One region of the Sporosarcina sp. CAU 1771 genome, then DNA from elsewhere that is predicted to be linked to it. Evidence: a T-box and tRNA genes for the amino acid it is inferred to sense, from the RefSeq annotation. Region 1 holds a T-box; the other holds one or more tRNA genes.
The links. The T-box of region 1 lies ahead of ACXYMX_RS05470 (valine--tRNA ligase). A T-box ahead of a tRNA ligase gene usually reads a tRNA of that ligase, here a tRNA-Val.
Positions count from the first base shown of each region.

Region 2: it encodes a tRNA-Val, which carries the amino acid that the T-box ahead of ACXYMX_RS05470 (valine--tRNA ligase) is inferred to sense. The anticodon was not compared.

Region 1 covers NZ_JBTLRN010000004.1:52,559-68,730, forward strand. The annotation lists gene ACXYMX_RS05440 (Rpn family recombination-promoting nuclease/putative transposase) at 1-105, opposite strand, end outside; gene ACXYMX_RS05445 (hypothetical protein) at 239-490, shown strand; gene ACXYMX_RS05450 (IS4 family transposase) at 974-2,212, shown strand; gene ACXYMX_RS05455 (PilX N-terminal domain-containing pilus assembly protein) at 2,373-4,457, opposite strand; gene ACXYMX_RS05460 (PilW family protein) at 4,459-4,887, opposite strand; gene ACXYMX_RS05465 (type IV pilus modification PilV family protein) at 4,884-5,363, opposite strand; gene ACXYMX_RS05470 (valine--tRNA ligase) at 5,670-8,315, opposite strand; T-box leader at 8,410-8,658, opposite strand; gene ACXYMX_RS05475 (hypothetical protein) at 8,873-9,481, opposite strand; gene ACXYMX_RS05480 (hypothetical protein) at 9,559-9,681, shown strand; gene hemL (glutamate-1-semialdehyde 2,1-aminomutase) at 10,598-11,890, opposite strand; gene hemB (porphobilinogen synthase) at 11,891-12,871, opposite strand; gene ACXYMX_RS05495 (uroporphyrinogen-III synthase) at 12,887-13,633, opposite strand; gene hemC (hydroxymethylbilane synthase) at 13,626-14,555, opposite strand; gene ACXYMX_RS05505 (cytochrome C assembly family protein) at 14,581-15,411, opposite strand; gene hemA (glutamyl-tRNA reductase) at 15,493-16,172, opposite strand, start outside.
Region 2 covers NZ_JBTLRN010000001.1:222,891-239,062, reverse strand. The annotation lists gene ACXYMX_RS01255 (M42 family metallopeptidase) at 1-151, opposite strand, end outside; gene ACXYMX_RS01250 (aldehyde dehydrogenase) at 239-1,627, opposite strand; gene ACXYMX_RS01245 (Gfo/Idh/MocA family protein) at 1,682-2,620, opposite strand; gene ACXYMX_RS01240 (hypothetical protein) at 2,749-2,892, shown strand; gene ACXYMX_RS01235 (DNA-3-methyladenine glycosylase family protein) at 2,947-3,792, opposite strand; tRNA gene ACXYMX_RS01230 (tRNA-Val) at 3,928-4,000, shown strand; gene ACXYMX_RS01225 (M14 family metallopeptidase) at 4,275-5,465, opposite strand; gene ACXYMX_RS01220 (WGxxGxxG-CTERM domain-containing protein) at 5,820-5,903, shown strand; gene ACXYMX_RS01215 (hybrid sensor histidine kinase/response regulator) at 6,086-9,151, opposite strand; gene ACXYMX_RS01210 (multicopper oxidase family protein) at 9,448-10,947, opposite strand; gene ACXYMX_RS01205 (cupredoxin domain-containing protein) at 11,297-11,674, shown strand; gene ACXYMX_RS01200 (hypothetical protein) at 12,234-12,914, opposite strand; gene ACXYMX_RS01195 (MATE family efflux transporter) at 12,936-14,363, opposite strand; gene ACXYMX_RS01190 (heavy metal translocating P-type ATPase) at 15,115-16,172, opposite strand, start outside.

The sequences.
Region 1 (16,172 bases):
TAACTGATCGTGATTCATGTTCTTCTTTTCAGCGACGAATTGCGTTCGTTCACTTAATAGGGGATAGGGTATCGAAGTCTCTTTCACACGCCCCATTACCACCATTCTAACACATCCCTTCATTCCATTTTCTGATTTATGAATTTACTTAAACTATAGCAAATATACGAACAAAGAACAAACATTCCCATTTGTTTCTCATGGATTATTTAACTTTTTCACAGGAAGTGAAATTAGCATAACAACACCTTTAATAGGGGAGATTAGCGAACAACTTCAGGACTTCGGCATTCCGCTTCGCGGAGGAACTGAAATCATGCCTAAAATAGTGAACTTTTCAGGTAAAGACGATACGTTTATCGTCCTTATTAAACCAAATAGAAAATGGTATTTCTCTAAGAAATCCTCAGTTACTTATCCACTTGAGATTGTATTGAATGATGGAAAGCAGATAGTAATGGAGGAAGAAGGTAACATAATACTTTCTTAAAAATGACTCTAGTTGAGATGTAAAAGGTAGTCAGACTACTTCATCATATATTTCTGCTATCAAAGTGTGTGATGCAAATCATCTAACGACTGCATTAGCATATTAAAATAACAAACCACAAAGAGCCCCTTGACCAATTTGATCAGGAGCTCTTTGTATAAAAGAGTTGGAAGAATAGTGTCTTTTGAAAGTACCTGTGCAATAAACAACAACGAACAATTCAGACTTTTGTATATACATACAAATCCGACGACTTTTTCAGTATAGACCTAATAAATATGTAATTGTAGTGTATATTCTGATTAGTTTCACGCTCAGGTACCTAACACTAGCGTTGCGTAGGTGTAAAAATATGTAAAATGCCCTTAATAAGGATTTATTCTAAGTAGTTTAATAACTTGCTAAAATACAAAAAAACTCCTAATGTAGGTAAGGAAATGACGACTAAATCAGTTCCCTACACTATCAAAAAGGAGCTCTACCATGACCAGTGTAAACCAAAATTTAGTCTTTCGTCAATACTTATCTAATTTACCAACAAACATTTTAGCTTGCCCGCTCATGAACTATGATGCCAAAAAACTAACCGACTTTTCAGTCGTAAAAATATTTATTATGGCAAGTCTTTGCAAGTGGGATAGTCTTAGGATAATCGATACCGGTATCCGATCAAAAAAAGAGTTTCAGAAAGAAATTGGGGTTAAATCTATCATTCATTCGCAAATAAACCGGCGTTTAATTGATTTAAATACTGCTGATTTGGCGGACTTACTTAGTCGATTAGCCCAACAGTATTGGAGACTAAAAGGTAACGCCAAAGGACTCAATCCCAATGTTGGCCCCCTTCGAATAATTGATGGAACTTATGTTAAATTGCCAAAGAATGCATTAAATTGGACTGCAATCTCTAAAGATTCCTGCGGAATCAAGTTGCATGTACGTGTTGTTGCTGCCTCTGCGAATAGTATATTTCCCGAAAAGATGATTCCATCAACCGGGAATGTAGCTGACTCCGACGCTGTTAATCACATCATTGATGCTGATGGTGCCCTGTATGTTATGGATCGCGGCTATGCCCATAAAACAAAAATGGGTGGATGGATTGAAAGAGATGTACAATTTCTCGTTCGTATAAGAAAGACCTTTAAGATGGAAACGTTGAAGTCTTACGAACCTACACATCCTAAAGTTACAAAGAACGAATTGGTATCAATACTAACGCGAGAAGAACCTGTTCGGTATATCGAATTCATTGACGATGATGGGATACCTTTTCATTTGATTACAAATCGGCTGGATTTGAGTGAGGAAGAGATTCTTGAGGCTTATAAAAATCGCTGGTATGTTGAGCTGTTTTTCAAATGGCTCAAACAGCACGTTAAGGTCAGCCATTTATTTAGTCATTCTCCCGTTGGCATTTGGAATCAAATGTACATTGCATTGATTACCTGCGCACTGGCTGAGATCATGAGACTTATTCATCAACCGACCAAAAACAGTTGGACATTCTTAAGCACGGTGCAACAATTCCTTTTCTCATCGATAAATGCGCTAGTGAAGGACTTCAATCGAAGGTTAAGAAAGAGCAAGGGACGGCAAAAAGTACCGAAAACAAAGCCTAAAACCATTCGGTTTGGAGAAGATTTCGCCATTGTTAGCCCAATCACGAGAAAGCATTTTATCGACAAAGAGAAAGCAAAGAAGCAGAAAGAAAAAGAGTAAAAGATGAAATTGAGACAATAAGTATATGTAAAAAAAGGGAACTGATTTGGTCTTTTGAGGACCTGTTCCCTTTTTTAAATTTAATGTCTTGACCGGGATGGTAAGAAATTCAATAAATTGTATATGATGGATGCTATGCAACGCTAGTGGGTACCTAAAACTATTGCTCTATTTGTTGTTTAGTTAATAAAAGAGTTTTTGCTTTATAGTTTTTGATCTCATGTTCTGTTGATGATGACGGTTTATCAAAAATGTCCGTGTTTATATAGCCATCCCCTTGTCCGGAATTGGAAATTTTAATATTCCCTGATCCAGTCATATCCTTTGTAACTATAGCCCCTTTTATATCAACGGAACCAGAGGCAACAAATTTACTATCTGGCAAGTAAAATATTTGTCCATTCGTTTTATTATCCCCAGCCAAAGTAACAGTATTTTCACCAAGAACAACAATATTTCCATAAATCGGACAGCCACTATTTGTTAAGTTTGCATCCTTCACATATATGTTAGCTTCGATTTTACAGTTACTCCAATTCGATAAAATAGGAGGCGTTTTTTTGTCATTTAAATCATAAATAGTTGTATCAAAATTGCTTCTTTTATTACCATTCGAATCTTTATCTTGAATAATCTTACCTAATGATAGCGAGTCCTTAACATATATATTAAGCTTTCCATTTCCTTCAATATGAATATCACGGTTATTCATATTAAGGGTATTGAAATAAAGAGAATAAACGGCTTCCTCGCTTGACTTCGGAAGTTTTATGTTAACTTTATCATACTTATTATAATTAAATACATCGAAATGTAATTCATTATTTGAGTCTGTAAATTCAATTGACTCAGAACCACCAGGTAGGTTGGTTGAATCTTTACGAAATTTTGCATCAGGTATTACAGGTTTAAATTTTTCATCATCTAGATCTGTGCAATCAATGTCATTATATAACTCAGAAACATCAACTAATTTATTAAGACCATTAAATCCATTAACAGGTTTTGGCAATTCTTCAATAGAAACATTTTGTCTAACATTATTGTACTTATTTCCATTTGTATTTACATTTTCAGAAGATAATATTTCATTTGCTTTAACCTGACCATTCGAAATGGTAATTCCACCTTTTGAAACAATATCCCCCGAAACCTTGGGTTGACCAGTAATCTTTATTTTCTTAGTTGCGTAAAGTTGCCCAGTAATTTCTGGATGGGTACTTATATCAATTATTGAATCAGAAAAAACATTCCCTTTTATGGTCGGATAACCGGTAAAAGTAATATTCCCAAGTGCTAAAAGGTTATTATCAATTTTCATTGAATTTGAAATTTCTACTGTTCCATTTGAATGAACACTACCCTTAACAGTTGCAGAATTACTAACTTTGATATCGCCAAGGGCAAATAGGTCCCTTCCAATAGTTGTTGCGTTTGTTATATTAACCGAACCATTCGAATAAACTCCACCACCAATAGGAGCCGAGTTTGTAATTGACAGGTTATTCCCGTAAGAATAAATATTCCCGCCAATACCACCATCTTCGCCGCCCAAACTTAAGGTACTATCTTTTTTTAATATTATATCGCCTTCAACTTTTACGGTACCACTAGTAGTTGCGCTATTAAAATAGCCATTCGCACATGCTTTAAATACCCCACTTTCAGTGGAACCTGAGCCATTTTGACTAATTACATCCGTTTCTAGATCATGACCGAAAGCTACAACAACAAGCTGTGATATTGTTCTAGTTTTACCATCTATATTGCCCACCGAAGTAATAATATAAGTATTATCTTCATTTTCTTTTGGTATTAAACTTACTGTAGCGGTTGGTTTGCCATTACCTTCAAATTGGCGTTCATATTCGATTTCAACATTCGGCTGATTCGTACTTATATATGTTCCTATTTCATTCCTAGCGGATTCCAAAAATCTATTTTCAAAACTTTTTTCTATCAAAAATGATTCTTTTTGTTCCGGCTTAATAATTTCTTGATATTGTTTGTCAACATCATTGAAAGATTTTATTGCAAGATCATTAATTTGAGCTCGGACCTCTGTCAGTCCCGCTTCTGCTATATAGTAAACAGATTGGTCGTCACGTTCTCCTGTTGAGATTTTAAGAGAATTTGAGGCAACAGTAGTAATGCCTAGACCAAGTACGGATAAAACAATTAAAACCATTAGTACACCAACTAGTGTAAAACCCCGACTGTTTAAAGAATGCAGCCCAACTTTCATATTAAATCCCCCTTTTAATCACAATTTGAGTTTCTACTTTCTTATTCGATTTATTTACTATTGATATTTTCCACTTACTGTTGGGATTTGTTTCTTCTATTTCAAAATCCGTAATATCTTTGACTAAAACAGACCCATTACTAGTTATTGATTCATTAGCTTTATCAAATTTATAAATGACGTCATCTAGACTAAATTCAGTATCGCTTAACCAAATTGGGGTTTCAGATTTCCTAATTTCTTTTGTAATCACCTTTAATGCATAACTAATATCGTACAACCCTTCAGCTTTTCCAGATTGATTTTTATATTGTTTTTGGCCAAATAAATGAGTGTTAGAAATCAAAATTATTATCAATGCTCCTATTACAATCACAGCAAGTACTTCAACTAATGTTAGGCCCTTTTCATTGTTCTTGGACTTCTTCATGGTTGATTGACCTCCCAAACTATTAAGTTTTGCATTTTTGCTCGGGGTGTATTTTTCGGCGCAGTTTCGTAAGCCTCTATAATTACAAACTTCATAGACTCGAGGGTTTTCTCTAACCTTAATTCAATTCTAATATTCTCATTTACAATTTCTTTTTTATACTTAAACCATTCTCTTCCATTCTCTACAATAGTAGACGGTGGATCCGGGTATCCGACACTTTTAATTGCTGTATCAATTGCCTCATCTGAAATTGAACCATTGATTTTCCGTACACTATAAATATTCTCCATCTCAGTCTGCGCAATATACGTCGCATCCACAATTTCCTCGGAAGCTTTATTAGTTTTAGCGGATTGCAAAAACATCATCATAAAAGTTGTAATTAATAAGGTTAAAATAACAATCGATGCAACGACTTCAACAAGCGATAATCCATTTTCATTCATTCGCGTTTTGTGTTTATGTTTCGTCATAAGCACCATCCTTTTTATATTCAATCATTGTTTTATTTAGTATTATAATTATGACTAATCCATTCTACCTAACTAATATAATTTATTACTATCTATTAGCCTTATTTGAATCTATTCTACCACACTTCACAGGAAAAATTCACTAATTAAATTACTATTTCTTGGTGTATTTAATATATTCATAGAAGGCTATGGGACATTATTATCTCTTTTTCTACAAATTCCAATTAAACCAAGTAAATTAACTTAAAAAGGCATCTTGCCAGTCGCATATTCCGACTAACAAGATGCCTTTTCATGGTTAGTTTAAAGTTCTTTCAATTCCTGCATACGCTTCTCAACAATCGCATATTTCTCAAGATAATCCTTTTCTTTTGCACGTTCTTCTTCAACGACTGCTGCTGGAGCATTGGATACGAAGCGTTCGTTCGATAATTTTCCTTGAACGAGTTTCACTTCACCTTGCCATTTTTTCAGTTCTTTTTCCAAACGAGCAATTTCTTCGTTGATGTCAAGGAGTCCTTCGAGTGGCAAGAATAGTTCTGCTCCTGTTACGACTGCTGACATTGATTTTTCTGGTGCTGAGATTTCTTTTCCAATTGTTAGTGTTTCCGGGTTACAGAAACGCTCAATGTACGCACGGTTTGATTCCAAAACAGTTACCGTACTGTCGTCTTTTACTGAAATATAAAGTGGTACTTTTTTACTCATTGGAGTATTCACTTCTGCACGAATGTTACGAACCGAGCGAATAATGTCCATGAGTAATTTCATTTCTGTTGCACGTGTTTTATTGGACATGGATTCGTCTACAACTGGCCAAGGAGCAATCGTGATCGATTCGCCTTCATGCGGTAGGTTCTGCCAAATTTCTTCTGTGATGAACGGCATGAACGGATGTAGCAAACGCATTGTGTTGTCGAGTACGTGAGCTAAAACCGAGCGTGTCATGAGCTTAGCCGCCTCGTCTTCACCTTGCATTGGCAACTTAGCCATTTCGATGTACCAGTCACAGAAATCATCCCAGATGAAGTTGTAAAGCGCACGTCCGACTTCACCAAACTCATATTTATCGGCAAGTTTCGTTACTTGGTCAATCGTTTCATTCAATCGTGTTAAGATCCAATCATCCGCGACGGACTTTTTACCAGATAAATCGATTTCTTCAAATTTCAAGCCATCCATGTTCATCAAAGCAAAACGTGATGCGTTCCAGATTTTGTTGGCAAAGTTCCAAACGGATTCAACTTTGTCCATTGAAAACTTAATGTCTTGTCCTGGAGAAGCACCTGTTGAAAGTACATAGCGAAGTGCATCGGCCCCGTATTTTTCAATAACGTCCATTGGATCTACACCGTTATCAAGTGATTTGGACATTTTTCGTCCTTCCGAATCACGTACAAGTCCATGAATTAACACATCGTCAAATGGACGTTTTCCTGTGAACTCAAGTCCTTGGAAAATCATGCGTGACACCCAGAAGAAAATGATGTCATATCCTGTAACAAGTGCATCTGTTGGGTAATAGCGTTTAAACTGTTCGCTCTCCTCATCAGGCCAGTCCATCGTCGAAAACGGCCATAATGCAGATGAGAACCATGTATCTAATACATCTTCATCTTGTTTCCAGTTTTCGATATCTTTAGGAGCTTCTGTACCAACGTACAATTCGCCTGTTTCGTTATGATACCAAGCGGGTATTTGATGTCCCCACCAAAGTTGACGCGAGATACACCAATCATGCACATTTTCCATCCATCTGAGGTACGTATTTTCAAATCGACTTGGAACGAAGTTGACTTTATCTTCCCCTTTTTGCAATTCAATTGCTTGATCCGCTAAAGGTTGCATATTAACGAACCATTGAGTTGATAAATAAGGCTCAACGACTGCGCCGCTTCGTTCAGAGTGTCCTACAGAATGGAGATGCTCTTCAATTTCGAACAAAACATCCATTTCTTGAAGGTCTTTAACAATTTCTTTTCGGCAATCAAACCGGTCCATATCTTTATATTTGCCAGCACGTTCGTTCATTGTACCGTCTTCATTCATCACCAAAACGCGTTCTAAATTATGGCGATTTCCAATTTCAAAGTCATTTGGATCATGCGCAGGTGTGATTTTTACAGCACCGCTACCAAATTCCATATCGACATAATCGTCTGCAACAATGGGAATTTCACGATTGACGATTGGTAAGTTTACCATTTTCCCGATCAGATGTTTATAGCGCTCATCTTCAGGGTGAACTGCAACTGCAGTATCTCCAAGCATTGTTTCTGGGCGAGTTGTAGCAATTTCGATACTTCCGGTTCCGTCTGTTAGTGGGTAACGCATATGATAGAATGCACCCTGCACATCTTTGTGGATAACTTCAATGTCAGAGAGTGCCGTTTTCGTTTTGGGATCCCAGTTAATAATGTATTCACCGCGGTAAATAAGCTTTTTATTATATAGTTTTACAAACACTTCTTGAACAGCTTTTGAAAGACCTTTATCGAGTGTGAATCGTTCACGTGTGTAGTCAAGACCTAAACCAAGTTTGCCCCATTGTTCACGAATATGAGAGGCATATTCTTCTTTCCAATTCCATGTTTCTTCAATGAATTTCTCGCGCCCTAAATCATACCTAGTTTTTCCTTCTGAACGAAGCTTTGCCTCAACGCGTGCTTGTGTCGCAATACCCGCATGGTCCATTCCTGGAAGCCATAGCGCGTCATAGCCTTGCATACGTTTCATACGTGTCAATATATCTTGAAGTGTTGTATCCCACGCGTGACCGAGGTGTAGTTTTCCAGTTACGTTTGGTGGAGGAATTACGATTGTATAAGGCTCTTTATCACTTTCAGGTTGTGCTTCAAAATACTTACCTTTAAGCCACCATTCATAGCGACCTTCTTCGACAGTTTTCGGATCATATTTTGTTGGCATTGTTAATTTTTCTTCCGACATTTTTGTTCCTCCTTTAATTCAGTTCGTGATAACATTCAATTGATTCAAGTGGGATTATTTACCAGTAAAACAAAATAAAAAAACTCCTATCGCCTTAAAGGACGAAGGAGTTGTTCGCGGTACCACCTTTATTCGTGCATAGGAAAAAACCATGCACCTCATACGTTCATAACGGCTTCAAACCGGTTTCCACTACTATAGACATTTTTCATCCAACAAAAAGTGTCCGGTTCACAGAAACTGCTCGCGGGTGACATTCAGCAAATTGTTAGCGGGTCCTTTCACCAATGGTACCCTCTCTTTAGCAAACAAATTTACGTACTATCCCGTTCATCGCATCAATATGCAGTTACCTATAGTATATCGGAACTGCATTCTGCTCGTCAAGTAAATCAAGAAAGGATCGTGTCATGAGAAGAGGATATAACCCTTACTTGCTCCCACCATGGCTTCGGAAAACAAGATTTTTTTGTAAAGGCTGTATTATTCCACTTGCCGTTTTTCAATTGTTGCGTTTATTATTTCTTCCAACGGCTGGGGATTTTCTGCTGTTTTGCCTACTCGCCGGGCTCGCTTTCGCGCTTCACAAAAACATCATTTGACCGAAATAGTGTAGCTGAGAGTCCATCTTGTAATTCTCCAATAAACGAAAGCACTTCGTCGTCAGCATTTATCGAGGATTTATTAATTATCGCGATGGCTGTTTGAACCGCTTCTGATTCGGCAACTGCTTCTTCTTCAACTTCCGCCGTTTCAGGAACGAGTGCGACCGCTTCTGGATACGAACATTCGACATTCCAAACAACTCCAAAAACGCCTTGTCCGTCAACCTCTGACTTCGAATGTTTAACAACAACATCAAGAGGCGTCCCCGCTTCTGCCGGGAGATCGATATTCAACGGAACTGCATATTCAAAATAACCAACTTGCTCTTCAAGGTCGACGTCGTCTACGAGTATTACTTTTTCAGACAATTCTGCAGCACGTTCGCCTTCGTTGAATGAAACATTTGCAGCAATATGATAAATCCCTGTCAGACGGACGGCGTCTTCATCTCGTTCTTCCGTAAATCGTGGTGTGACACTAATCGCTACAGCCTTTGCTGGAATACCCGCAAACTCAGGAAAGGCAAATTGTTCTTTCATTTCCCATTGAACAGTTTTCATATAATTCCTCCTTCATATTCCTTCACTCACAATTGTATGCGCGAATCGATATCCTTAGAAGGAGGTGGGGGTTAATTATGGGAGTGGGGTTGGTTGGCCTATCGGCGGATTTGGTTGCACTAAGAGTGGACTTGGTTGAGCTACGATCTAGTTTCGTTGCACTCCGTGATTTTGGTTGTACAATGAGCGAGTTTGGTTGAGCTATGAGCGAACTTCGTTGCACTCATTTAATTTGTTGGACTACGACCTGATTCGTTGAACTACGAGCTGGCTTTGTTGCACTACATAAACTTTGGTTTAGCTACGAACTAGTTTCGTTGCACTCCCGAATTTTGGTTGTACAACGAGCGAGTTTTGTTTCACTACGAACGGACTTCGTTGCACTCAGTTAATTTGTTGGATTACGATCAGACTTTGTTGCTCTCCATTGTTTTGTTTGAACTCCATAAAATTTGGTTGTACTACGAGCGGGCTTGGTTGTAGTACATAAACTTTGGTTGAGCTATGACCTAGTTTGGTTGCACTCCATAGTTTTCGTTGTACTACGATGGAAATTGGTTGCACTACGACCGTACTTCGTTGCACTCAGTTAATTTGTTAGATTACGATCAGACTTTGTTGCTCTCCATAGTTTTGGTTGAACTCCATAAAATTTGGTTGCACTACAAACGAGCTTTGTTGTACTACATAAACCCTGGTTGAGCTACGACCTATTTTTGTTGCACTCTAGAATTTTGGTTGTACTACGAGCGAGTTTGGTTGCACGACAGGCGGACTTCGTTGCACTCAGTTAATTTGTTGGACTACGATCAGACATTGTTGCTCTCAATAGTTTTGGTTGAACTCCATAAAATTTGGTTGTACTACGAACGAGCTTTGTTGCACTCCGTAAACTTTGGTTGCACTAGGACCAGACTTGGTTGGTCTACGACGTAGTTTAGTTGCGCTCCATAGTTATTGTTGGACTACGAGCTAACTTGGTTGCACTACACAATATTTTCGTTGTACTACGAGCCAGCTTCGTTGCACGACCGCCCTCACACGCCCCTCCCCACCATCAAAAACCCAACCAAAAAAGCCTTCCCCGAAAATTAATTCGAGGAAGGCTTTATAATTTTACTTTGCAAGTTTCGCAAATACTGTATGGAATGCTTCGACCGTTTTAGCGATATGCTCTTCGGTATGGGCACTTGATAGGAACATGCCTTCAAACTGTGATGGGGGAATAAAGATTCCTTCTTCTGCCATCAGTTTAAAGTATTCAGCAAAGAGTGTTAAATCCGATGTTTTGGCTTGATCGTAATTCGTTACTTTTTCGTTTGTGAAGAAGAAACCGATCATTGAACCCGCTCTGTTGACTGTGTGTGGAATGTTGTATTTTGTTGCTGCTTCACGGAAACCTGCTTCCAGCTGATCGCCCAATTTAATGAATTGGTCGTAGGATGCGGGTGTTAGTTTTTTAAGTGTTTCAATTCCAGCTGTCATTGCAAGTGGGTTTCCAGACAATGTACCCGCTTGGTAGACTGTGCCTGATGGCGCGACGTTCTCCATGATGGATTTTTTCCCACCATAAGCCCCTACAGGAAGCCCTCCGCCGATTACCTTGCCAAGACATGTCAAGTCCGGAGTGATGCTGTAATGACCTTGTGCGCAGTTGTAACCTACGCGGAAGCCTGTCATTACTTCATCAAAAATAAGGATTGTTCCGTTCTTTTCTGTAAGTTCACGAAGGCCTTCTAGGAAACCTGGTACTGGAGGCACGACGCCCATATTCCCAGCAACTGGCTCTACGATAACCGCAGCCAAGTCGTCACCGAATTCATCAAAAGCGACTTTAACGCTTTCTAAATCATTGTAAGCAACTGTAATTGTATTTTTAGCAACAGATTCTGATACGCCCGGGCTATCCGGAAGTCCAAGTGTCGCTACACCAGAACCTGCTTTAATAAGCAATGAATCCGCATGTCCGTGGTAACATCCTTCAAACTTCAGAATCTTGTCACGGCTAGTCACTCCACGTGCTAAGCGAAGCGCACTCATCGTAGCTTCAGTTCCTGATGAAACCATACGAACCATTTCCATTGATGGGACACGTTCAATAACCAAATTTGCCAGTTCGTTTTCAGCGAGTGTTGGTGCACCAAAACTTGCTCCGGTTTCAGCAACACGTTGAATACCTGCTACTACGTCTGGATCACTATGACCGAGAATAAGTGGTCCCCATGACAATACATAGTCAATGTATTCGTTGCCATCAATGTCTGTAATGACCGCACCTTTTCCACTTGCCATAAAAATTGGATCCATGTTGACGGATTTAAATGCACGTACAGGTGAGTTCACACCGCCCGGCATTAAATTTACAGCTTCTGAAAAAGCTTTCTTAGAGTTTTCATACGTATTCGTCAATTACTTCTCCTCCAACCAGCGTGCTGCATCTTTAGCATGATAGGTCATGATGATATCTGCTCCCGCACGCTTTATACTTGTCAACGTTTCGAGTACGACTTCTTTTTCATTGATCCAACCGTTTAGCGCTGCCGCTTTAATCATTGAGTATTCTCCACTCACGTTATAAGCAACAACGGGCAGCGTAAAGTTATTTTTCACGTCACGAATAATATCTAAGTAAGAAAGTGCTGGCTTAACGATTAAGAAATCAGCACCTTCACTGACATCAGATTCCGCCTCGCGCATCGCTTCGATACGGTTTGATGGATCCATTTGGTACGTCTTTCGGTCTCCGAACTGCGGCGCTGAGTGAGCTGCGTCGCGGAAAGGACCATAATAAGCCGATGTATATTTAACCGCATACGACATGATTGGAATATCTTCAAATCCAGCGTTATCCAAACCTTGACGGATTGCTGCAACGAAACCATCCATCATATTAGACGGTGCGATGATATCAGCGCCTGCTTCTGCTTGGCTTACAGCTGTGCGTGTTAACAGTTCCAATGATGAATCGTTCATCACTTTGCCGTTTTCGATAATTCCACAGTGTCCATGGTCCGTATATTGACAAAGGCATGTATCGGCAATAACAACAAGTTCAGGATGACGTTCCTTCACAAAACGAGTCGCTTTTTGAACGATTCCTTCAGCAGCATACGCTTGAGTTCCAAGTGCATCTTTCACATTTGGTATACCGAATAAGATAATTGACGGAATCCCAAGTGATACAACTTCATCTACTTCAGTTGCTAGATGATCAAGAGATAATTGGAACACTCCCGGCATTGATTGGATTGGATTTTTTACATCTTCTCCTTCAACAACAAATATCGGATAGATAAAGTTCTCTTTTCGTAAAACGGTTTCTTGAACCATCGAACGTAGTCCACTTGTACCGCGTAAGCGTCTATTTCTTCTAAAATGTAAGTTGCTCATTTGCTTTCATCCTTTTCATTTGACGAGTTCTAATACCAAGTCTTTCAATGTGTACACATCGGGCCTAACGTCTACGGATGCACCTGCTTCAATAAGTGCACGTTCCGTTACATGACCAATTGCTCCAATTTTAAAGCCGTTCCAACCTGTAGTCGGTGCAATTTCTTCGGAAAATACTTTGACCGCAGATGGACTTGCAAATAAAATTGTGATCTTTTGATTCTCACGTAGCAACTCTTTAAGCGCATCAACATTTTGAGTTGCTTTTTCCGTAGTATAAACTGTCCATTCATCAACTTCAAATGGTAGTTCTTCTTTAATCGTAACTCCTGCAATTGAACCTCTAAGAAAAAGTAAACGGCGCAAATCATTTTCAGTTGGTTTGAATTCTTTGACGAACACATCCGCACTGAACACGCTGGGGATAAATTGAACCGTAAACCCAATCTTCTCAAGCGCGGCAGCTGTACGTGTTCCGATTGCCGCAATGTTGGAAGGAATCGCATCCGGATCCATTCCAAATCGCTTGATTTTTGCATCAAATGCTTCGACCGCACTTTGACTTGTGAAAATAAGCCAATCATACGTTGGACATGCTTCTAGCCGTAATTTATCCGTAGACTCCGTCAACTCTGCTACTTGAATAAGTGGCAAAGAAACAGGCTTGCCTCCATATTGCGCTACAATTTCGTACACATCTTCCGATTTCGGTGTGCCTGTAAAGATGATTGTCTCATCTTTCAACGATTGACCGTTACGCATCCATCTCTGCCTTTACTTTCTCGATGACTTCAGAAGCACCTTCAGCGCGCAATGTTTTCGCAACTTCTTTTCCAGCATTCACTGGATCCGAATTAATGACCGTCTGTTTAAATACTTGGCTTGCGTCAGGCGAAGCAATATATCCTGTAAACTCAATATTCGTGCCGTCATATTTTGCAAATCCACCGATTGGAACTTGGCAAGAGCCGTCCATTTCAAATAAAAATGTGCGTTCAGCTTCGACTTCTTTCCATGTTTTTTCATCCGTCATTTTATTCAATTCTGCGAGTAGTTCAGTATCCTCAGATCGACACTCAATCGCGAGCGCCCCCTGTCCAACAGCTGGAATGCAATCCTCGACAGACATATATTCAGTTACAACGTCTTCGCTCCACCCCATGCGCTTCAAGCCGGCAGCTGCAAGTAAAATTGCGTCATATTCACCGTCTTTTAACTTTTGTAGACGGGTATCAATGTTTCCGCGAATCCATTTCACGTCGAGATCCGGACGAAGCATTAACAATTGGGAGCTTCTACGTAAACTAGACGTTCCGACTACTGCTCCAGCTGGCAGATCTAAAAACTTCACATGACCATTTGAAATGAATGCATCCCTTGCATCTTCACGCGGCGGAATACAACCGATTACAAGACCTTCTGGTAATTCGGATGGCATATCTTTCATGCTATGTACCGCAAAATCGATTTCTTTATCAAATAGGGCTTGTTGAATTTCTTTTACAAAAAGACCTTTTCCTCCAACTTTAGATAACATAACATCTAAGATTTGGTCGCCTTTTGTAACGATGATTTTCACTTCAAACTCAAACGGTGCACCTGCAGCTTTCATTGCTTCAATAAATTGATTGGTTTGCGTCCGTGCAAGTTTACTTCTTCTTGTTCCAACGATAATTTTTCTCATGTTTTCTCAACCTCTCTTTAATCAACTACATCCAAAAATGAAATTCCGATAAACTGCTGCCTAGAAAGAAATTAATAATAACAAACAAAAATGCATATATGTTCACCCATGCGTATTGATTTCCAATTAGCTTATTACTTTTCCGTAGAACTAATACAGCACTATAAATTAAGAGCAACAGAAACGAGCCGATAATTTTCATATCAAAGACCGACCACTCTTCTAGCCCCGTGTAGGCAAACTGCACACCTAAAATCAAGCTTATGAGCAGAAAAGGTATTCCAGTCAACAACGAAACCATAATGCCTGTATCGGCTTGCTGGAGCGATGGCAGTCGCGCAAACTGTTTCGACCATTTTCGCTGTTTCAATATTTTATAAATAAGTAAATATAAAATGGATGAGACGAACGACATGGCAAAAGCTACATACGAAAGAATTGCAAACGTAATATGAATGAACAACAACTCCGTAATTAGTGTTTCACCAATTGGAGATGTATGAATTTGTACAGGCGCAAATGTATGAATTGTCATCAAAATAAAACCAATCACATTCAGAAAAAAGATGGCACTGTCGACTTTGAAGAATAAATGAAGCACTATGGATAATGTTATTAAAAGCCACGCATAAAAGTAAATGCCCTCAAACAACGATAATATCGGAAACCTTTTCGTTTCAACGATGTACATAACAAGGAATACCGTTTGCATTAAATATACACACGACAATATCCAAAATGCACTTCGATGCGCTAGTTTGTCTTTATTTAAGTAATCTATAAAATAAAAAACAAGGCTGATTGCATATAAGATGACCATCCATTCGTGCAACCTTGCCATCGACATATCAGCCATAGGCCATCAACCCTTTCAAAAAAAGAAGGTTTCTGCATCTATACAGATACGAAAACCCTCTATTTGACAAACTGAACTTATTTAAAACGACAATTCAGATTGAGCTATCGCATTCTTCTCTCTTCTAACACGCAATCGTTCTTTCGAAAGTGCCGCAAGCGCTTCTTTTTCATTCGCAACTTCTTCATCGATTGCAAAGATTTGCTGAAACAACGCGAGCTTCTCAGATGATTTCGACTCCATTGCAAGTTCTTTAACTTGTTGAATTGGATCTTTCAAAAGTTGGTTAATAATCGATTTTGTATGTTTGCTCAGTACTTTTTTCTCTCGCTCTGTAAGTTCAGGCATCTTATTTAAAATACTCTCCATAGTGTCCGCTTGAATTCGGTTCGCTTTTTGACGCAATGCAGAAATAACTGGAACGACGCCTAGAGTAATAAGCCATTCTTTGAATTCTATGATCTCACCTGAAATCATTTCTTGAATTTGTTCAGCTGCTTGCTCACGTTCCGCTAAATTCGCCTCAACGATATCTTTTAAATCATCAATATCATATAAAAACACATTCGGTAATTCAGTAATTCGCGGATCTAAATCACGAGGTACCGCAATGTCGACCATGAAGATGGGCCTACCTTTTCGAAGTCGTTCAACATACTTCATAAGTTCAAAGTCAATCACATAGTCAGTTGCTCCTGTAGAACTAATCAGGATATCCGCTTCCAGAAGTGTGCATTGCAACTCCCCCATTGGTTTTGCAA
Region 2 (16,172 bases), on a different contig from region 1:
CTTTGTTTGTCTTCTTGTATGTAACGCCCATTTCAGCAAACTCATTTGCAATTAACGTCATTATGTCTGTTGTATATCCCGATGGACTCGGAGTTTCAACTAGTCTTTTCAATAGCTCTATTGTTTTTTCTTTATTAAATACACTTGTCATTCTAATATCCCCATTTCCCAACTTAATTGAATGCGTACGTTCAGTATACGTATATATTCGAGTAAATGAAAAGAAAAACCGCATCCATTAACGGATAAGCGGTTTGATTAATTTTATTTTATTTCCGTAAGGTGGAAAAGCAATTCTCATCGGAATTTTAGTACTGCGTTTCATCATTGCTTTTGCGTGCGTAAAGACCTCAAAACTTGCCTTGCCATGATACGCATTCATGCCGGAAGATCCTACTCCACCAAATGGTAAGTTTGTGTTCCCCACATGTGAAACGGTGTCGTTAATGCAACCACCACCAAACGGTAAACTTTCAATGAAGTAATCTGCGGCTTTTTCATTTTCAGTAAACATGTACGCAGATAATGGTTTTGACAATTTTCGAATTTGATGAATGGCTTCGCCCAAATTGTCGTACTCTAAGATCGGTAAGATGGGGCCAAAAAGCTCATCTTCCATCGAAGGGCTATCCCATGACACACCAGCCAGTAACGTCGGTTCTATAAATAACTTAGAATCCTCAAAGCTACCACCGTATACCACTTGCGAACGTTCTTTTTCGATGATATCTACAAGTCGATTGTACTGACGCTCATTAATAATACGCCCGTAATCTGCACTGTCTCTTGCATCTTCACCATAAAACTTCTTAATCGACTCAATCATGCGAGTAAGCAATTCCTCTTTTACTGAATGATGAACAAGGAGATAATCTGGCGCTACACAAGTCTGTCCAGTATTCATTAACTTCCCCCAAACAATACGTTCAGCGGCGTTTACTAGATTTGCGGTTTGATCCACAATGACTGGACTTTTACCGCCAAGCTCAAGTGTAATCGGCGTTAATCTTTCTGCAGCAGCTTTCATGACTACTTTCCCGACAGCGATGCTTCCGGTAAAGAAAATATAATCGAAAGGTGCGTGAATTAGTGCAGACGTTTCCTCTCGTTCCCCTTCAACAACTCGAATGTATTCGGGTGGAAATGTTTCAGACAAAATTTTATCCACAATTTTCACTGTATGAACAGCTGATTCAGAAGGTTTAACAATTGCACAATTGCCTCCTACTATCGCTCCCACTAGTGGTTCCATGACCAATTGAAAAGGATAATTGAAAGGACCAATAATTAGAACAGAGCCATACGGTTCACGTACAACAAAACTTTTAGCGGGTAGTAGGTGCACGGGTGTTTTTGCCGGCTCCGGTTCCATCCACTTTTCCACATTTTTCAACATATCTGAAATACTTGAGAGAACGAAACCGATTTCAGTCACATAAGCCTCAAACGAACTTTTCCCAAGATCTTTTTGTAGTGCTTCTGTTATTTCCTTTTCATGTGAAATGATTGCATCGTGCAACTTATTCAACATTTCTTTTCGAAATTCTACGGTTCTTGTTGCCCCCGTGAAATAAAATTCATGTTGAGAGGCGATCATCTTTTCGACATTCGTTGAATTGACATTCATGTTGTTTCCTCCACTCTTCACTCTATTATCAATACTAGTCAAAATGAGAGAAAATTACAATAATAGTTCATCAATCAATTTCTGAACTTCAAGTCCCTCATCAAAATTAACAAGATATGCTTCTTTACCCTGCGCAGCCACAATGCACTCCTCAACTAACGTATTTACCGAATTGAAAGAAGTCAATATTTCAAAAGGACTGTTTTTGTGAGCTATGCTAAGTTCCGACCAATTGCGCAGTTTCAAAACACCTTCCGCTCCATATACTGTGTATGACAGTTCCTCTTCCTGTCCAATACCAGTAAGACCATTTAATAAGATTGGAATATTTTTTTCAGTTGAACCAAATGCAAGGACGCTAGTTTCTGCCAGCTCATCTTCTTTAGGATAAATGGTTTCATGTCCACCAATTGAAATGGGACCGAACATTCTGTACATAAGCTGTAAATAGTGGGCAAATACTTCCCGAGTGAAGCCGCCTTGTTCACGGGAGGCAATCCATGGATTTTGTTGCCACAAACGTGGCCAGTGTGGGAAATACGTATTCAGTTCAATGCGAACAATCTCTCCAATTGAGCCATTTTTTGCTAGATTCATCATATGTCTAACAGCTGGTTTGTACATAAGCGGAAAATGCATCGCTGTTTGAACCGTATTCGCATCTGCAGCTTTTACCATTACAGCGCCATCTAGTGCATCATGTGCTAGTGGCTTTTCACAAAGTACATTCAATCCTCTTTCAATTGCTTTTTCGCTTAGTGATGCATGTGAAACAGGTGGCGTCCCAATGTATACCCAATCAGGTTGAAGAATAAGCACATCTTCATAAGATGCAGCAGTTGGTAAATTATATAAATTCGCAACTTCAGTAAGTCGCTTTTTGTTTTCATCAAACACCGCAACAATTCGTGCTGCTTTATTTGCGAGTAATTGATTTATAATACGTTCTCCAACAATGCCTGTACCTACAACCGCAAATGTAATTTGTTTCAAATGAATAACCCCTTTTAAAATTTTATTTATTCTGTGAAACGTTTGAAATCTGTATGGAATACTGTTTCAATTATATCATCTTGGGTAAATAAGATTAAACCAATCAAAATAATCGAGGAGGAAATGCTATGACGACAACTGAAACTTGGTGGGAAACAATTTTTGAAGGCGATCTTTCATTTGGCATCAATAAAGAGCGTTTTACTGAACTCGAAGATGAAGATTTTCTATATTTCGAAGAAAACGAACTAGACCAAGAATCCATCCAATAAATTGTACGAACCTAAAAGCAGCGTCTCCATCACACTTTGGAATCGCTGCTTTTGTTATTCAATACTTCGCCATAAATACAGTGCTGCATAACTTAAATAAGGCGACCAATCTGGGTAGCGAGCTGTTATTTCATCTTTCGTCGGCTTTCGCTCCATCCCCCATAATTTTTGCAATGCATTTTGTAAACCAATGTCCGCAAGAGGAAACAAATTCGGCCTGCCTAATCCAGACATTAGAAAGCTTTGTGCCGTCCACGGTCCTACGCCACGATAAGTAACTAATTCCGCCATCACCTCTTCGTCATCCAACTGCCGCAACCTTTCAAGATCAAGCGAACCATCCGCCACGGATTGCGACAAACCAATCAGGTATTCCGCTTTGCGTGTACTAAACTGCAACTCTCTAAGTTCAGCGACTTCCAGCTCAGCGATTCGGTCAGGCGAAGGATATCGCCAAACCCCTTCACTTTCACTCCCATACTTTTCAACAAAACGCTTGGATAGTGTGTTTGCAAAAGACATATTCAATTGTTGATGAATAATGCTTCGTAAGAGCGTTCCGTAAAGAGAATAACTTCGTACTAGAGGAGTTCCTGCGTGTTCTTCAAAAATCGGGGCAAGGTCCGTCTCCATAAAATGTGAGTGAACCTCATCTAATGACTTATCTAAGTGAAAAATCGACATCACTTCTTTAATTTGACTTTCATTAAGTGCGTTCTCTAATTGAAACTTGGGAGCTTCCTTCGTTCCCGTTCCTCGTAAAGTAATATTATTTCCTTCCTTCATCGGAATCCGAACGAAACGCTCATCGATTGCCACATAGTTCACTGGATCTCCAGACAGTCTTTCAAGCGCCCGGTCAAAGTCATACAGATAGGAGAGTGTAATTTGCTTTTCGATTGCATTCACCCACTTTTTTATTTGATGTCTTTCTAGTATACCTAGAAAAAGACTTTATCGAAATGGGTTGACTTATTTTACAGGTTAGCTATAATAGAATTTGTCCGATAAATTCGGATGACAACTTCAATTTCCGGTTCTGTAGCTCAGCTGGGAGAGCGCTACCTCGACAAGGTAGATGTCGGCGGTTCGAGCCCGTCCAGGACCATTGGGTTTCGACCCACGAGAACGCTGTAGGAACGCGGTTTTCTCGCAAACACCATCTCTTCGGAGATGGTGTTTTTTGTTGTCTAATTAAGGCTTCGGGTTAATTTCGGCTAAAATCTATTATAATGCTCTTAAACAATGGCTTTTTCATTTTCCAACTATCTATCTAATAGCTGTGCTATTAGATAGATAGTTTTTAAATAACTTGTAAGGGGAAAATTGCTTACTTTAGTTTAGCGGTTACACTACAATTGATCGAGCGAGTATTTGTTAACCTACAAATACAGTCCGGCTAGAAAAATGCCCAAAGTTTCTTCATAGATTTCAGTAAACTGAGTGATTGGCAAAGGGTTGATTCCAAGGCCTAACTCGACAGTGAATCCTGGTCTTCGCCAATCTTGAATAAACCAATCCTTGTAGCCGGCGTAGCTGTCAATTGTTTGGACTGGTTCGTAACCGCTTACCCGGCTAAATTCATTGACCATGGTTTCCGACTCCGGCGGTTCTAATCCTTGATACCCCCAGTAGATGACCTCGCCTTGCGTATGAAACGCGAGCACCCACGCAAAGTCCCGTTCTCTCGTCAGGTCTGCCATTGCAATCGCTTCCGGTTCCGAGAGTGGGCGTTCGCCACCATAATCTCGAGGACCTGGGGTTTTCGGATTACGTTCCCGTTCCAAATCCCAATCTGCCGGAAACTGATCGTTCAAATCGACACCTCTAATATTCGCTTTCCATCCAGAGAAATCCGTGCTGCCATTGTTCCACTCTACAACCCTCGTTCTCCACGGCTCCGTCTCGGGTGGCCCTTGCTGAACAAGTGTAACCCCGTCAGGATTCACCATTGGGACAATAGACAAGGTGGATTGTTGATACAAAGGGAACGTAGACAAACCGCGTATCGGAGTTTGATTTGTCAGGGAAAGCAAATAATCATTAAGGAAGGTCATAAGTACGGGCGTTGTAATCCATTCGTTTGCATGGAACGAAGCATTGTAATGAACCCGTTTCGGTCCGGTTCCAAGTTGAATCTCTGGAATGTTCCTTCCTATAACCGAATTCCCGATTGACGTGTTTTGGATAAAGGGATATACAGCTTGAAGCCTTCTCAAGTCATCGACCATCATCCCATAGCTGTACGTCTGCCTTCCGTTGACGAGCCTCCATGTAATGCGCAAAGGGACCCGGATGGTCTGCCCGACTTGCAGGCGGTTTGAATTTAGCGTTGGATTCACAAGTAAAACTGCGTCGAGGGGGACATTTCTTCGCTGTGCAATCAACCATAACGATTCCCCCTGATTGATTTGCACCCCAACCGCCACATATCCCGGAATTCGGATGCGTTGCCCCACCGAGAGAACCTGCAAGTTTACATCACGATTCGAATCTATGATCAATTGAATCGGAATCCTAAATAACTGACTATAATACCAGAGCGAATCTCCCGGTCGCACTGTAATGTCCACACCATTCCTCCTTTTTGGGAAAGTACACAATCGATACTAGTATATGAGGTAGGAGTGGGGACTCATGAAAAATATAAAACAAACTATAAATGTAGGTAGATGTCGCCGTTTCGACCCTCGAGAACGCTGCAGGAACGCGGTTTTCTCACAAACACCATTTCTTCGAAGATGGTTTTTTGTGTCTCTACAAGCTATTCTTTAATTACTAACACCAGCTTCTTATATTGAGTCGATCATTCTTTTTTCTATTTCTTCTTCGAATGTGTAATGAGCATTTTATTTATCATGTCATCCTGTATATCTTTCTAGAAGTTACAAATACTAACTGTAGTACTTCTGGAAGGAGGAAAAACTGTGACGATAACCGATTGGGGTTGGTTAGGTTTAATTGGTTTAGTAGGTCTTTTAGGGATGGAATTAATAGATAATAACAAATAATAAAAATGGCCATAAAACAGTGTTTCCACTCTTTTATCGCCATTATTGATATATGAACTTCTTGTTTATTAGGTCCCTTTAGACTCTTTAATTATACATTTCCTCTTTTATTAGTGTGTCAACTACAGGATGTGAAATGATATTTTGGGTTACCGTTGTTCAATGGTAACCCAATCCACTTCTCAGAAAGGCACACGAAACGATACAATCGTCCCAACGTTCGGCGTGCTGTTGATTTCTAAACCTTTTCCGTATCGTTGGATTAAGCGAAGATTTGTGTTGATCAGCCCAATACCGGAATCGAAGTCTGTCGTTTGTTTGAACAATTCATCGACAAACGCTTTCTCCATACCGACTCCATTATCTTCAACCGCTATTTCAACATATTCGTTTCTTTTAGAAATTTGAATTGTAAGTTGTCCGCCGCTCCCCTGTTTCATCAAACCGTGTCGAATCGCATTTTCTACTAAAGGTTGAATCGTTAACGAAGGGATCAACACATCAACGCAATCTTCTACTTTCCAAACAACTTTCAATCGATCAGCAAATCGTTCTTTTTCAATTAAAAGATAGGCCTGTACTAACTCAATTTCCGATTTAATTGGTGTAAGTTCATTTATACTACTAAATTGAAACTTTTTTCGTAATATAAGGCTAAACGCTCCTAACACATCGCGCATTCGATCCAGGTCGATTTCACTCAGTGCCATTACTGTATTTAATGCATTAAACAAAAAATGTGGTTGAATTTGTGCTTGAAGCCAAGCTGCTTCTACGCGTAACTTCTCAGACATCACTCGCTTCACATCTGTTAAGGTTCGAACTCGTGCACGAAGTTCCATCGAATCGACTGGCTTTATTAAATAATCATTCGCACCTGCTAAAAAGCCTTTTTCAATATCTTTCTGCGTACTTCTTGCAGTTAGTAACAATATTGGAAGCTCGGTTAATGAAAAACGCTCCCGTATCTTTTCCGTTAATTCGTATCCAGACATTTGCGGCATCATAACATCTGAAATGACTAAATCCCAATCCGAGTGCTCTAGTAAAACTAAAGCTTCCTCACCACTTAACACGGTCGTAACAGAATAATCTTCTGTAGAAAGTATCGTTTCAATGACTTGTAGATTTATATAATCATCATCAACGACTAAAATCTTAGGAGGATTTTCACTCAAACTACGAATGATTTCTGGAGCAGGTAAATCGGATATCATAGGTTGGTTTTCTATTGACATCGATCGGACATCGAGCTCTTCCCTAGTACCACTGCCCGCTGAATCTCCTAGTGGTAAAGAAAAGGAAAAGGAAGTGCCTTTCCCTAAAGTAGATTCTACTTCTAGTGTGCCACCATGAAGTTCAACAAGTTTTCCACTAATATTAAGCCCCAAACCTAAGCCACCCTCTGACATGGTTTCCCCGTTTCGGCCCTGTACATAAGGTTCAAAAATCGTTCTAAGTGTTTCCTCATCCATACCTATTCCAGTGTCCGTAATAACGATACGCGCTTTATCACCTTCTATATACGCTTGAATCCTAATCGTGCCTTGTTCTGTAAACTTCACTGCATTGTGTAGCAAATTAAATAGTACTTGAGTGATTCGATTTTCATCGGCCAGAACTGATGGGAAATCAGAAGGTATCTCGTTAACAATTCGAATCGGTCTACCTACCATTGCGAAGTCCAGTAGACTTATCACACCAGTTGTCATTGCCTGCATTGAAGTCGTCTGGATTTGCAGATGCGGATTCCCATCTTTTAAATGGGTCATATCGAGTAATTCCTTGACCATCGCTGACATTCGACGACTAACTGTTAACACCGTTTCTAAATCACGAACACTTCTTTCTTGTAGAGATGAATATTCTCTATCCAGAACCGCCTGTGACATATTCAGTATGCTATGAAGTGGATTCCGTAATTCATGTGAAGTGTTCGCTAGAAATTGATCTTTTGCTTTATTTGTTTCTTGTAGCTTCGCAGCTAGATTTTGGGTATCTATATACATTTGATTGTATTGTTTAAACCAGACACCCGCGAAGCAGACCACTGCTATAATTAAGTCAAATGGGTAGTAAATTACTTTTACACCACTTGCTAGTCCATACGCCCACCATAAGTAATGACTTCCTAAAGCGATAATGGATAAAGCGAGCCAAATGCCACCCCTAAATTCTTTTTGATGGCGAAGTAAAGCAGCAATTGTAATTATCGCAGCAACGATTAAATAATAAAAAACAAAATCAGATGCACCCGATAAATATTTCATTGGTAGGAAAGGGATAAGAGCGATGATTCCCCAACTAATTAGTGTATAAATCGGTATAAACTTTCTACTAACGTTTTGTATTTGTGGGCTTGCACATTGAACGAGTGCCCAAGACGTTAGGATAAATAACACCATTGCCAGTTTAAAGCTTGTTGTATACCCCATCGGCATATATTCAAATAATACTTTTTCATCGCCCCCCATTAAGTTGGTAAGTGCAACTGTAATAAGAAGAAGTGCAAAATAAAGCAATCGTTTATCTCGTATGCCTATAACATATAAAAGAGTTGCAAATAGAGCGTGAACAAAGAAAATCACCGCAGCGGTAATTTGAAGCAAAGTCGAAAATCCAGTCTCTGATGCTAGGACTTCTTCATGTCCAAATTTAGCAGATCGAACAAAACCACTTGAGCGCGGTTCGATGTAATTAGAAACCCGTAAGACAACTTCAATTACACCGTTCTCATCTGCTCGAATTGACTTTGATGAATAAGGAACATTGATTGTTTTGGAACTTTCTATACTTTCTCCAACTTCCCCAGATTTCCCCATTAACAAACCATTCACATACAACTCTGATGCACTACGAATACTAGAGATACGAATGCCATATGTTGTTTCTACTTTAGGATCAACTAAAATACGCAATCGGTAAGATCCAAACCCGTATGGAAGGTTCGTTTCTGGATTTAAGGAGCTAGACCAGTCACCTGGCACTTCTATATATTTTCCATCATTTTTCATTTCATCTGCAAGCGATACATACGGAAGAAATTCCCACTCGCCATCTAACGTAATGGAATGCTTTTCTGAATTATCCCAACCTCGCAAGTCGAGTTGACCATTCAATATAGGAGGTTGTTCAGCGCGGCTAAAAGTTTTAATCCAAAGTAATCGACAACTCGTAAGGATGATTGCAAATATAACCACAATTAATATCGATTTCCAAAGATGTTTTTTAGATTTAAATATACTCAATTAGCTTCCCCCTTAGCAACATCATACTTTAATATGAGACTTCTGTGTACCATAAATTGGTGTCTTACTTGAAACAATTACGTTCGTCTGCATGTGTCAATAAGACACGTGTAGACGAACGTAATTAATTCAGCTGCTATAAATAGTTAGTCTTTAGAAAGTTTAGTAAAGAGCGAAAATCCCCAATGCCCGCATATTTCAACAAAAAAATAGACAACCAATTGTCGTTCTAATTGGTTGTCCATTCAAGATTTCAGTTCGGATTCCGGGATTCTTCACGTTCAACTGAAACAAATTTATTCAACTTTGATTTGTCCCATCATGCCGTTGTCCTCATGTTCTAGAATATGACAATGGAACATGTACACGCCTTTATGGTTGAATTGGATGGCAATTTTTACTCGCTCCCCTGGGTGAACGGATATACTATCTTTCCAACCTTGTTCATTTTCCGCTGGTTCTTCTCCATCCCGTGAAATTATTTTAAACTGTGTTCCGTGAATATGAAATGGATGAATCATGCCGCCCATCATATCTTTTTTATTGTAGATTTCCCACACTTCTGTGACACCTTGCTGTTGTGTGAAATCAATTCGTTCTGGATCAAATTTCTTTCCATTTATCGTTACCATGTGCATCATTCCGAAAAGTTCAATCTTCTTCGTGACAGGTAAATTCTTCTCTTCGGAAGTTAATAAGAAGTCATTTAGCATCTTGCTCATCTCATCAGTTTTTCCACTTTGATCTGAGACATCAAAAGGTAAAAGGACAGAACCATCTTCATTTATTAACGCCAAGTCATTTGCAGTATTAAGTTCCTCAAAATCAACAATTATTTCCGCTCGTTCGGACGGTGTTAGTGTAATTTCATTCAGTCTCACTGGTGCATTCAAGAAACCACCATCTGTGGCAATCTGAACAAAGGAATCTCCTGTGTTCAATTTAAATGTGAAATTCCTCGCATTCGATCCATTTAATAAACGGAGGCGTACCTTTTCTTTATTTACAGTTAACTTTGGATTGAGTGTTCCATTTATCAATAATGTATTCCCGATTGTTCCGTCTTCATTCATAGCTGCACTGTAATTCAATTGTTTCCTATCATCAAATCTTTTGTCTTGAAAAATCAACGGTACATCATTCTTTCCGTAATCACTTGGTAATCCAAGAGCTTTTGAATTCTCATCCTCTATATAAATCAATCCTGCAAGACCGTTATATACTTGTTCAGAGGTTTTCCCATCAGGATGGGGATGAAACCAAAGCGTTGCCGCTTCTTGTTCCACTTTAAATTCAATCGTTTTTTCTTCACCCGGTTTAATCAAATCATGTGGACCACCATCAACATCTGCGGCTACTTCAAGTCCATGCCAATGAAATGTTGTATTCTCATCGAGCTCATTAATCGTTCTAATTTTAACTGTATCACCTTTATCCATACGAATCATCGGCCCTAAAAACGTCCCATTGTATCCATACGTTCTTGTTTCTATCCCATCAAATATTTCAGTTTCTCCAATTTGTGCTCTAACAGTGTATGCGACTTCACCTTCATTATCACGTTCAAGTATCGATGGGATTTTCAATTCATTCTCACCTGTCGAGTCATTTAAACTTATAACTTCATCGTGGCTCATATGCTCATTTTCCGTCATACTCCCATCCATATCCATCATTGAATCATCCATTTCTTCATTATTCATCATGGAATGATTTGGTTGTGAACTAGGATTGCTACAACCACCAATAACCAACATACCTAGCGTAAGCGCGGTGATTTTTATTTTTATTCCCATTACATTTCCTCTTTTCTCTTGATTATTTCATTCGTATTGTAACAAGATAATATGAAGAAATTATGGAGGCGAAAGATCTGTATTGAAACCGTCATATTAAATGCATACATTCTGCATCTTTTGTTTGAATCCTAACAGGAAGATTAATCCTTTAGATGCTTCTACTTGTGTTATTTAGGTCACCTTTTTTCAACTATGTATTATTGAATAAAGATAAGTTTACTACTCAATAAGTCTCGTTCATAATTTTGTCTTATCCTCTCCATAGAAATTGGATATATGATAGCTATCATTATGTATAAGAGGGAGACAAAGAAAGCAATCCCCAAACATATAGGAGGTTTTCATTATGAAGAAATTTTTATTGTCGGCGGTTATGTTAAGTGTTTTGTTAGTTCTTGCCGCATGTGGCGGGAAGGATACTGAGAAGGTAGAAAACACAGGTTCATCGGATGAAGCAAATGTGGACAGTGATATAAATATTTCAGCAATCAACTTTGAATTTGACCAGGCTGAATACACTGTCAACGCCGGTGAAAAGGTTAAAATAACTTTTAAAAACGAAGAAGGAATGCATGGAATTGCTATCGATGGACTTGATGTGGACATTAAAGGTGACGGTGAAGCAACTTTCACACCTACTGAGCCCGGTGAGTATACAATCTATTGTAATATTGCTTGTGGAGCAGGACATGCTGACATGAAATCGACATTGATTGTCAAGTAATCTGATGATCGATGAATCAGCCTGATGTGCGCGTTAAATAATTTCATTAACTTATATGAAAAGTAGACAATCAAAAATAGATCATCGAAGTTTATTTTTGCACAAGGTGAGGAGGATAAAACTCCACGCCTTGTTTTTTATTTTTGGATAAAACTATTTTATCCTTTACATACTTTCTATCAGATCACTACATCCAATTTCGTCATTACTATAAATCCAATCTAAAAGTACATTGGGTCATATCTCTATTTCCACTTTCTTGTAAACTCGATATAAGCTATTCAACTACTAAAAAAATCATCGCTCCTGTCACAAAACTCAAAGTAAACCGGTAGAGTGGTACCATCAATGAAGCAGACAATATTCTTACCCAAATGAACAGATATCTGCTCGGCGGACGCTTTAATTGTAATCAGGTATTCAATTCTTATTCTTTACCGTAGAAGTTTCGACATCAAGAACCACAATTGGTATTCCACTTAATTTTAAATGCGTTTTCATCGTTTAATTAGGGTGAATAATATTCCTTTAACTTGAATTATTAATCGACTTTTTCCCCTTACACTACATTAATCACATAGGGATAGACCATAACTTCTCCATCAATTTTAAATTCAGCCCATAATTTATATAATCCAGGCTTATCAAATTGTGTTTGAAACAGTGTACTCTGATTTGAAACGGGATGAACATGAATAAAGTTTTCTACTTTTTCATCAATAATTACCACATGACCTAATGCTCCTAAGTAAGGCTCAGCTATGGCGTTTTTGATGTTAAAATTAAGTTTAATATCCTTTCCAGTCTCCAATGAATCATGCTGAAATTCAACGATTACCCCGTTAATCTCTTTTGTACCTTGTTCATCTATATTTAAACCAGTACTTATGTTATGACGAGCATCAATGTTACCACCCGTTGACACGGTAATCCCTTTAATCGTGTAATTTTTCCTTTTAGGTTTAATGTCCACAAAAGCCATATATAAGGGACCCGTCAATACAATATCGATTTCGAATGCTTGATCATTCTTTTGAACAGGATGTAGGTGAAAATATTCATTTAAATCTTCACTCACAATAATAAGATGTAGTAGTTTCTCGTGATTAAGCTCTAATTCCGGTCCTTTTCCTTCATCATCTTCTAAATACAATTTTATGACCTTATTATGGTAATAAATACTTACCTGAATTTCATTTTCCGCTGTTGTATCCAAATGATTTTTATGATGTTGCTCCATCTTAGATTCCTCCAATTTATTTTAATAGTTATTAACGCATCCGGACATAGTTTCTTTTGACGTCTGAGGATGACATTCATCTTCAGCATCCTTTTTAATAGAAATCCATTTACCACGTTTGAATTGTATAGTTAAGACCACAGCCCTAAAAGCAATATCTATACCAATTGCAATCCATACTCCAAGAAGTCCCCATCCAAGTTGAATTCCTAATACATACACAAGTAATGTTCGAATTCCCCACATACCAACGGCTGTCAGGTACATTGGAAACTTGGTGTTATTCGCTCCTTGAAATGCACCGGTAAGAATGAGTAATAAAGCGAGGAATGGCTGGAAAACACCTGATACTTTTAAGGATGTTCCGATATTTTCAATTACCTCAGCGTCGTTCGTAAATATGCTGCCAGCCCAGTTTCCTAAAGTAAAAAGCAGAACACCTATAATGGTCATCAAACCTATACCGATCCCTGTACAAAGGACTGCATATTTCTTTGCTTCGCCTATGTTTCCTGCACCAATTTGCTGTCCAACAAGAATGGTTGCTGCCGTCGCAAAACCGTAGCCAATCATATAGGATAAAACTTCCACGTTTCCTGCAATTTGATGAGCTGCAAAAACATTTGTACCAAGTGCGACAATGAATCCAAAGTATACGATTTGTCCAATCCTCATGACTAGCCTTTCACCAGAAGCTGGGCCTCCAAGGGTTACTAATTCCTGTATGTGTTGTTTATCTGGCTTCCAATAATCCTTCCTAAAAGCAAGAACAGGGGTACGCTTTATATAATAAAAGAGAGCAAAGCTACCAATAATTCTTGAAACAACAGTTGCTATAGCAGCTCCAGTAATACCCATTTCGGGAATTAACCAGAATCCAAAAATTAAAATATAGTCCAATACACCATTAACTATGTTAATTAAAATACTAACTTTCATTGGAGCACGTGTATCACCCGCTCCTCTTAAGACTGCACTTAATACAAACATTAAAGACATAAATACAGAGGGAATAGCTACAATTTTAAAGTAAATAGCCCCTGCCTCGAGCACATTATCATCTATTCCCATCAGCTTTAAAAATGGTTCTGCAAAGAAAATAGTAATAATTCCCGTCAATATGCCAATCAAAATAGCCAATATAACTGATTGCTGGGCAATATGTCGTGCTTTTTCTGGCTGTTTTGCTCCAATGAAATTTGCTATTCGTACATTAGCTGCAACGCCAATTGCCATAAACAAAGCAAAATAAATTGCAAGTAAAGCATTAGTGACACCTACAGCTGAAACTTCAGCAAGACCAATTTTCGATACAAAGTAAGTATCAACAAAGCCAAGAATCGTCTGAAACAAATTCTCTATCACTGCTGGCATCGCCAGTACGAAAATTATCTTAATTTTATCCTTTGTGTTTTCTGTATTAGGTATGATATCACTATTATTTTTCACAATAACCCTCCCACGATTATTAGTATTACCGCTTATAAGCTTCTTAAACTTTAGATTAATGGAGAGAAAAAAGCTGATACTGGGTATACAATGATAGGAAGTGAATCATGAAGTGAACTGATTGAAATGCAGAAGTTGAAGAGGAAATAAATTTCGCGATTATTTGACCGATTCGTAAAGCCAATCCATATCGACGTAAAGCGAAAGCGACGAAAGAACATCCTAGATGCCCGAATGAATTCCAACTTAACTTTAAACAAGGTGCTGCAAGAAAAGTATTATTAACCAATAATACGTATTTAACATACAAAAGTAGTTGACGTTCTTATTTATGAACGATCAAAGACGATGAACCAAATGACGTTCTGTCTAATGAAGTTTGGAAATCGCACTCTACACGTTCCTTAAATTGAAGAAGCATCACCATTTAACAGTGGATGCCTTTATCTACACGAGTCCACAATTACAAGCCTTAATGCAGGAAATGGAATTAGTTCGATCGATATCACGCTGAGGAAACTGTTGGGATAACACCATACAAGAATGTAAATCATTAGATGACGTAAAACAAGATATTAAGGGTTATACGTCCTATAACACTCATTATCGGGGCCAATGGATTTTAAAAAATCTGCCGCCTGCGAAATGCAGGCAACAGCTTAAATTAGATTCCTAGGATACTTTTCAGAATGTCCTTTACAAAGCGGTACACTTTACTCTATCATAGGATTTTTTCGGTATTATTCTTTTGTTAATTCTTTAAATTCACTTTCTGAAGACGCAACGCATTCAACACCACGGATACCGAACTAAACGCCATGGCAGCCCCTGCAACCCATGGGGCTAACAAGCCAATTGCCGCAATTGGAATTCCAACCGTGTTATAGAAGAAAGCAAAAAACAAGTTCTGCTTAATATTCCGCATTGTTTTCCTACTCATAATGATTGCATCTGCAACGCTATTTAAATCACCACGCATAAGTGTAATGTCTGCCGCTTCAATAGCAATATCTGTACCTGTACCAACGGCCATTCCGATGTTTGCCATCGCAAGCGCTGGGGCATCATTAATTCCGTCGCCCACCATGGCAACTTTCTTGCCTTGATCTTGTAGTTTTTTGATTTCATCACTTTTTTGTTCTGGTAACACTTCTGCTATGACGTGCGATAGACCGACTTGACGAGCAATCGCCTCCGCAGTACGCTGGTTGTCACCCGTTAGCATGACGACTTCTAAACCCAATTCCTTCATTCGTTTAATTGCTTCTTTTGACGTTTCTTTCACCGTATCTGCAACCGCAACGACTCCCGCAAGTTGTTTATCTACCGCAATAAGCATCGCTGTTTTTCCGTCACTCTCTAGCTTTTCCATAGATGCTTCTGAATCTAAAATCCCAATTTTTTGTTCATTCATCAATCTTCTCGTGCCGACCAATACTTCTTTACCACCAACAGTAGCACGAATACCGTAGCCAGGTATTGCTTCAAAGTCTGTGGCCTCAAGAAGTGATAGACCTTTTTCTTTCGCGCCAAGGACAATCGCCTGAGCCAATGGATGTTCAGACTGATTTTCAGCTGTTGCAACTAACTGTAGAACTTCATCTTTTGTAAACCCCTCTGTCACTGTAATATCTGTTAAAGCAGGTTCACCTTTTGTGACTGTACCCGTTTTATCCAACACAACTGTATCAATTGAGCGTGTATTCTCTAAATGTTCCCCGCCTTTAAAAAGTAAGCCCATTTCAGCAGCTCTACCTGAACCTGCCATAATCGACGTCGGCGTTGCCAGACCTAGGGCACACGGACAAG